Agarilytica rhodophyticola: one gene and its partner. Each later gene encodes a partner of the first gene's protein in a complex. Links are inferred from orthologs where the notes say so. Each region holds a gene or a part of one and is shown in the gene's direction. Other genes may lie near its edges.

The links. Proteins that work in one complex are often made in the same cells at the same time.
Region 2: the proteins of BVC89_RS25610 (region 1) and dapF are in contact, whole or in part, in a solved structure (PDB 5YGU), measured with the Escherichia coli proteins. The link is inferred for Agarilytica rhodophyticola from one-to-one orthologs.

The regions. Positions count from the first base shown.
Region 1 is NZ_CP020038.1:6,193,340-6,197,202, reverse strand. The notes cover bases 344-3,125. They hold BVC89_RS25610 (RNA pyrophosphohydrolase), read left to right. Parts: upstream 344-1,364; coding sequence 1,365-1,886; downstream 1,887-3,125. Other genes in these bases: ptsP (phosphoenolpyruvate--protein phosphotransferase), read left to right, coding at 1,880-3,125; BVC89_RS25615 (histidinol-phosphatase), read right to left, coding at 372-1,025; BVC89_RS25620 (imelysin family protein), read right to left, coding at 344-372. Also shown: more of BVC89_RS25620, read right to left, coding at 1-343; more of ptsP, read left to right, coding at 3,126-3,863. UniProt on the Escherichia coli protein: Master regulator of 5'-end-dependent mRNA decay.
Region 2 is NZ_CP020038.1:6,427,078-6,430,970, forward strand. Bases 693-3,504 are described here. They hold dapF (diaminopimelate epimerase), read left to right. Parts: upstream 693-1,589; coding sequence 1,590-2,420; downstream 2,421-3,504. Other genes in these bases: lysA (diaminopimelate decarboxylase), read left to right, coding at 693-1,588; BVC89_RS26580 (DUF484 family protein), read left to right, coding at 2,417-3,100; BVC89_RS26585 (hypothetical protein), read right to left, coding at 3,255-3,500. Outside these bases: BVC89_RS26565 (lipoprotein), read left to right, coding at 47-202; more of lysA, read left to right, coding at 335-692. UniProt on the Escherichia coli protein: Involved in the succinylase branch of the L-lysine biosynthesis and in the biosynthesis of the pentapeptide incorporated in the peptidoglycan moiety. Catalyzes the stereoinversion of LL-2,6-diaminopimelate (L,L-DAP) to meso-diaminopimelate (meso-DAP).

The DNA.
Region 1 (3,863 bases):
AAGTTGATTGAGCTGCGGCAGTTTATCCGGTGCCACTAAACCTATATGGCGAAAATAAAAAAAATGTCGATAAGAGAGCACGGCCTTTAGCCATATTTGCTGGGCCGCGATTAATTTGTCTTGATTGGGAGCTGCGATAAATTTTTCAATTGCTGACTTTAGCGCAATAAAATTTCTTACAGATTCATCCAATGCGTCGGCGCCAGCTTTAAACATAGCATTGGATATTTGTTGGGTTTGGGCATTGTGGTGAGTGGCAGTCTCTGCTCGCTCTTGCGGTGCCTCTATTGACGGCGAAGATTCCTGTTCACATGCGATAGAACCAAGCGAGCATAAGAGAATGATGCTGTAGCGATATAGTTTTGTATCCATTATCTTAAACTTATGACTGGCCAGTTATTGTTTTCAGCGTGCTCTTTCAAGGTTTCATCAGGGTCTACTGCGTACGGGTAGGATACTTGTTCCAGCAGAGGCAGGTCGTTAAACGAGTCACTGTAAAAGAAACTTTCTTCCATATCCTCTGGTCTGTCTTGTAGCCACTGTCGTAGACGCACAACCTTTCCTTCTTGAAAGCAAGGTGTTCCGGCGAGTCGACCAGTAAATTTCCCATCGACAACTTCCGGGTCAGTAGCAAGTAAGTTCTCTATCCCCAGGCGCCTGGCGATGGGAGCTGTAATAAAATGATTAGTAGCGGTAATAATGAGTAAGGTATGGCCTTGATTTCTATGTTTTTCGATTAGGGCTTGAGCTTTGGGGAGAATCAATGGAGTAATTTTACTCGCCATAAACTCTTCATGCAGTTTCTCTCGTTCAGCTATACTCATGGTTCTAAGTGGAGACAAGGTGAATGAGACATACGCACTAATATCTAGGGTGCCGGCTTTATAATCTTGATAGAACTGATCGTTGGCTGTTTTGTGAGATTCGCCATCAACAAGGCCTTTCTCAATCATAAATTCTCCCCAGCTGTGATCACTATCGCCACCGAGTAGGGTATTATCGAGGTCAAAAATCGCTAAACTCAATATAAATCCTTAGCCTAAAAATTAGGGCTGCTTTTTGAAAAAAAGACGAATTAGTTGTTAGCCAGAGATGTGCATCCTGTCCTCATACTGGCAACTGCAAATAAAAATATCATTTTATTTGCTTGCAAAATCAACGGCTTATTGCGGTCGATTTTGAGCATCACATTCTTGTGATGCATCTAGTGCCTCTTTAAAGCTATGTTATAGATAGGCGCTAATTGACTGATTTGCATGCAAAAAAACTATTTAAGGCGTGCAAATCTGCGTGGTTTGATGGATATTACTAAACTGTGAAACAATAGATGCCTTATTATAACAAATATAGAGAGAGGTGCTCGCTTGATAGACCCTGATGGATTTCGTCCGAATGTCGGTATTATCCTGGCGAACAATCATGGACGCATACTATGGGCACGAAGGGTTGGTGGTCAGGATGCTTGGCAATTTCCCCAAGGTGGGATCAAGCAAGGAGAAGACCCCGAAGTAGCACTTTTCCGCGAATTAGAAGAAGAGATTGGCTTACAAGAGAAAGATGTTCAAATTATGGCCGTCACTAAAGGGTGGTTGCGTTATCGATTACCGAAAAAGCTTGTTCGCTCTCATAAGTCGCCAGTTTGCATTGGCCAGAAACAAAAATGGTATTTGCTCAAGCTGTTATCTAGTGAAGCTTCTATTCGTATAGACAGCGGTGGCTCCCCAGAATTTGATCAATGGGCATGGGCCAATTACTGGTATCCTCTTTCAAAAGTGGTTTCTTTTAAACGAGAGGTTTATCGCAAAGCCTTAAAGGAGCTGCTACCTATATATAACCGCGATATTGTCGCATGTGGCCCGGATTCACATGGGGACTCTGCATGCTAAATTCTCTCCGTCAGATTGTTCAAGAAGTTAATGCTGCTTCAGAGCTTGACGAAGTTTTAGTTATCATTGTTCAGCGTGTTAAAGCTGCGATGAACGCAGATGTATGTTCGATCTACCTGCGCGACGAGAATGATCAGTACCTCTTAAAGAAAACAGAGGGCTTAAACAGCGATTCGATAGGCAAAGTAGGGCTTTCCAAGGGGCAGGGCTTGGTGGGACATGTCGCTTCCCGCGAAGAGCCAATAAATATCGATAATGCTGTTAATCACCCCAAATATCAGTATTTTCCAGAAACAGGTGAGGAAAAGTTTAATTCCTTCCTTGGTGCACCGATAATTCATCATCGTCAGGTTCTGGGAGTGCTTGTTGTGCAGCAGCAGGATAATCGCCGCTTTGATGAAGGCGATGAAGCATTCTTGGTGACTATGTCGGCGCAGTTGGCCGGTGTCATTGCCCATGCTGAAGCCACAGGTGTTTTACATTCAGCTAAATCATCAAAAAGTGAAACACGCTTTACTGGTATCGCTGGTTCATCGGGAGTGGTGATTGGTCGCTGCGTGGTGTCATCACCTTTATCAGATCTGAAATCAGTTCCCTATCAAGGTTATAGCGACCTTGATAAAGAAATCGCATTCTTTCACCGTTGTTTGGCTGCGGTGAGAGAAGACGTTAACAACCTGGGTAAAGAGTTAGAAAATCGCATCAACAAAGAAGAGCGAATCTTGTTCGATGCATACTTGGCTATGTTGGATGACGAGTCTCTTGGCCGAGAGGTGATAGAAAAAATTCGAGAGGGTTGCTCAGCTCAATATGCTTGGAGTCAAGTAATACTGGAGCACGTAGCGACTTTCAATAGCATGAGCGATCCTTATTTGCGAGAACGTGCTTCTGATGTTAGGGATCTAGGCAGTCGGGTACTGGCGTATTTGCAGCAATTATCAACGCAAAAGCGGGTATACCCAGAGGCAAGTATTCTTGTCGGTGAAGATTTAACGGCTTCGGTATTAGCGGAAATACCTCAGGAGAAACTGGTCGGCCTTGTTTCTTTGCGTGGTTCTAGCAATTCACATATTGCTATTTTAGCGCGCTCCATGGGAATTCCGACAATTATGGGTGCGGTGGATTTTCCTTTCACCAAGCTCGAAGGGCACGAGCTTATTATCGACGGTTACCGAGGTACCATTTACGTCGATCCCAGTGATGCCTTGCGTGAGCAGTACCAAGCCATTGTCGATGAAGATAAGGATCTGGTTGCAGGCCTTGAAACATTAAAAGATTTACCTTGCGAAACCACTGATCATCACCGTGTTGCTCTTTTTGTTAATACTGGCCTTAAAGCCGATGCCATGATTTCAATTGAGCGCGGGGCTGAGGGAGTCGGTTTGTATCGTACCGAAGTCCCTTTTATGTTACGCGACCGTTTTCCCAGTGAGGAAGAACAACGTATTGCCTATCGCGATCAGCTGGAAGCATTTGCACCACATACTGTCACCATGAGAACGCTTGATATTGGTGGTGATAAGGCTTTGCCTTACTTTCCTATTTCTGAGGATAATCCTTTTCTGGGATGGCGCGGTATACGTGTCACCCTTGATCATCCAGAGATTTTCCTGACACAGGTAAGAGCTATGCTCAAAGCCAGTGAGGGCTTAGATAATTTGCGTATTATGCTGCCAATGGTGTCGAATGTTGCTGAGTTAGAAATTGCACAGATGCTGATTTATCGAGCCTATGACGAGTTGCTGGATGAAAATTATGAAGTCCAGATGCCGCCTATTGGCGTGATGGTTGAAGTCCCTGCGGCGGTTTACCAGGCAAGAGAGTTTGCCGCTCGAGTAGATTTTTTATCTGTGGGTAGTAATGACCTGACACAATATTTACTCGCTGTTGATCGCAACAATGCCAGAGTTGCAGATTTATATCATTCTCTTCACCCGGCGGTGCTTCGAGCATTGAAGTTTGTGGTAGAAGAGTCTC
Region 2 (3,893 bases), 230 kb from region 1 along the record:
AATGGGTATACTCCGTTTTTTCATAACAGAGTAGGTACGCCATAAGATGCTATTTTTACCTAAGTCTTCAGCTTGGCACTCTAAAGTGACATCAACCTTACTCTATGCTGCTGTCATCCTGTATCTCTGCGCATGCGGTCAAACGGGCGAGCTAACCTTGCCAGATGACCCTAAACCAGAGCAGAAAGAGCAACAAGAATAAAGGTATGGTCATCCCGTACATAGTTTGACCTATATGCAGTCTGGCCCATATCTAGCCTGGCCACAGAAAAGATCGGAAAAGATAGATCAGACAAGATATAGATCAGACAACATATAGAAACGAGAAGTTGAAATGCAAGAAATCACGCAACAAGGCAATGAGCTTTACCTGGAAAACACGTCCCTAAATGGGATAGCAAATCAGTATGGAACCCCTTCATATGTCTACAGTAAGGCGGCCATTACCGATTCATACCACGCTTATACTAAAGCATTGGGTGATTACCCAGGAAAGATTTGCTACGCCGTTAAAGCCAATTCCAACCTAGCAATATTACAAATATTGGCTGCTCTTGGAGCGCATTTTGATATTGTCTCTGGTGGCGAACTAGAGCGAGTATTGCGCGCCGGCGGTGCCGCAAATCAGATTATTTTCTCTGGCGTAGGTAAGTCTAAAGCGGAGATGGAAAGAGCTTTAGAGCTTGGCATCGCATGTTTTAATGTGGAATCAGAAGCTGAACTGGTGACCTTATCCGCTGTTGCGGAAAAAATGAATAAGCAAGCCAACATTTCTCTGCGTGTAAACCCAGATGTAGACGCTAACACTCATCCTTATATTTCAACTGGATTAAAAGAGAATAAATTTGGAATTGCCATTGATGATGCTGTGAGGATCTACTCTTGGGCAAACACATTACCGAATATTAATATTGTAGGTGTGGACTGCCATATTGGCTCTCAGCTCACAGATATTACGCCTTTTCTTGACGCTCTAGATCGACTGCTGATACTCATCGACCAATTACAAGAAGCCGAGATTACGATTCAACACATCGACCTTGGTGGCGGCATTGGTGTCGTCTATCGCGATGAAACGCCGCCTGCAATTGATACTTACTTGGCTAAAGTCAAAGAGAAAATCGCCCCAAGAGGACTAGAATTAGTGCTTGAGCCAGGGCGTTCTATCGTGGGGAATGCCGGCTTATTGTTAACTGAAGTCATGTACTTAAAACCAGGTGAGCACAAGAATTTTGCTGTAGTTGATGCTGCTATGAACGACAATATTCGCCCAGCGTTGTATCAGGCATGGCAAGATCTCAAGCCTGTTGTAGTCGACTCAGAAGAGCAAACTTTAACTTGGGACATTGTCGGCCCCATCTGTGAAACCAGTGACTTTCTCGCCAAAGAGAGAGAGCTCGCCTTGAAACAGGGAGATCGCTTAGCCCTGCTCTCTAGTGGAGCCTACGGTTTTGTTATGGCCTCTAATTACAACACACGCAACCGCGCACCAGAAATTTTGGTGGATGGCGACAAAAGTTACCTGATTCGCGAGCGCGAGAGCTTCGCCGATCTCATACGCGGCGAACATCTTCTGGAAAATATCTAACATGCGTTTGCGCTTTACCAAAATGCACGGTCTCGGCAACGACTTTGTGATGATCGATGGCATTTCCCAAAAAATTAACCTGACGCCTGAGAGAGTGCGTAAGCTCGCTGACCGCAACTTCGGCGTCGGCTGCGATCAGGTTTTGCTAGTAGAACCGCCGCAGACACCTAACGCCGACTTTCGCTACCGTATTTATAATCAAGATGGGGGCGAAGTAGAAAACTGCGGCAACGGTGCCCGTTGTTTTGCGGCATTCGTGCGGCAACGTGGTTTAACGGTAAAAAATAAAATAGAGGTAGAAACCACCAACGGCAACCTTGTGTTGCATGTACACGAAGATAATCGTATTACCGTTGATATGGGGGTGCCTGTTCTGGAGCCAGAAAAAATCCCATTTAAAGCAGCGAACTATGCGTCGATATATCCGTTAGAAGCTGGTGGTCGTTCATTTGAAATTTCTGCCGTCTCTATGGGTAATCCCCACTCTGTGACACTGGTAGATGATGTAGAAAGCTTTCCCGTTGAACGCTTTGGCCCACTGATCGAAAAGCATAAGCACTTCCCGAAACGAGTGAATGCAGGATTTTTACAGATTTTATCCCGCCGAGAAGCCAAATTGCGAGTATTCGAAAGAGGCGTTGGTGAGACGCTCGCCTGCGGCACAGGCGCTTGTGCTGCCATGGTGGCTGGCCGTTTGCGCCAATTACTCGATCACACAACTGATATTCATTTACCTGGAGGCACCTTAACCTTAACTTGGGAGGGGCAAGGTAAGCCTGTTATGATGACAGGGCCAGCAGTATCTGTTTTCCAAGGTCAAATTAAACTATGAGCGAAAGATTTTCTGCAAACCCTGAAAAGCTTAGTCACGAACAAGTGGCAAAATTTTTAGCTGAAAACCAAAATTTTTTCTCACAATACCCAAACTTGCTTGCCCAACTAGAGCTGCCTCATAACAGTGGTCAAGCAATATCTCTTGTGGAAAAACAAGTATCGATACTGCGTGAACGCAATATCGAGATGCGCCAACGGCTTAATAATTTGCTAGAAAATGCCCGTGAAAACGACCAGCTATTCGATAAGACCAAACGTCTAGTGCTGGCGCTGCTGGAGGCTAAAACACTTCCCGAGCTGATTGACGCGCTATATCACAGCTTTAATAAAGACTTCGGTATTCACTATACCAGGGTGATTTTATTTGGCAGTAATGGCGTTAATGCTGGCGAAGCTAGAATTGAATCCATTAATACAGCCAAGATCGCTATAGGCAAACGCCTTAAATCTGTTAAAGCAGTTACTGGAGGAATTGACGTAAAAGAGATGGAATTCTTATTCGACTCAGATGCTCAAAATGTGGGCTCTGCAGCCATGACAGTACTAGAACACGGCAATATCTTTGGTGTATTGGCTATCGGTAATCAAGACCCAACTTATTACCGTTCAAGTATGGGAACCCTATTTTTAGGCTATATCGGTGAGATACTCAACCGCATATTACCTAAGTACCTGTAGATTTAGTAGCTTTAACCTCCTAACAATAATATTCTAGGAATTATCCAAGAATTACTTAGGTGTTTATACGCCACTGGCTCGCATAGGTAAGATTGACAGCCTCCGTTCACCTTATCATCTGCTGATAAAATGCGAAGGCTGCCGGGGCATCAACCTATATTGGTTGACCGCCGTAATTAGATTCAGGACGCTTAGGAGGATCAGACATAGTGCTTGAGCCCACCTGTGTTATCTGCCCACCTTTATTTAAGAACTCTTCGATCTGTGCTTGAATGCGTTGTCGTTCAGCGTCTTTTACCGAAACTGATGCATCACTTTCAGTACTAGCTTCGACAGTAGCATTCTCTTCACCGACATCGTCCAATTGATCAGTTGATAAATCTTGATCATCTGTACTCATGTTACAACCTCATAAATCGCAGCAAGAATTTGATGAAAATTCCGATAAAGTTATAGCTCATTTTTTTTCCTACAACAACTTTACAGAATTATTTTTAGTTTATTTTGCTATAAAAAAACACCTTAATTTGATTGCTTATAGCGGTATGGAACAGGGAAAAAATATACTCCCAGGACATTTGATTTGTCAAAAAGTAAATGACGTAATATCCAGACTTGTTCACACTAATTTTAGCTTATGACATAAGGTGTATAGCTTACATACACCTTGGCAATTATAGACAACTAAAAGGGCAAAATTGTTCTATGTGATATATCACAATAAAGTTAGCAACCATCTGAAAAACAAACACATCAAGGTTACAAGGACATCATGCTCTATACTATGACTAAT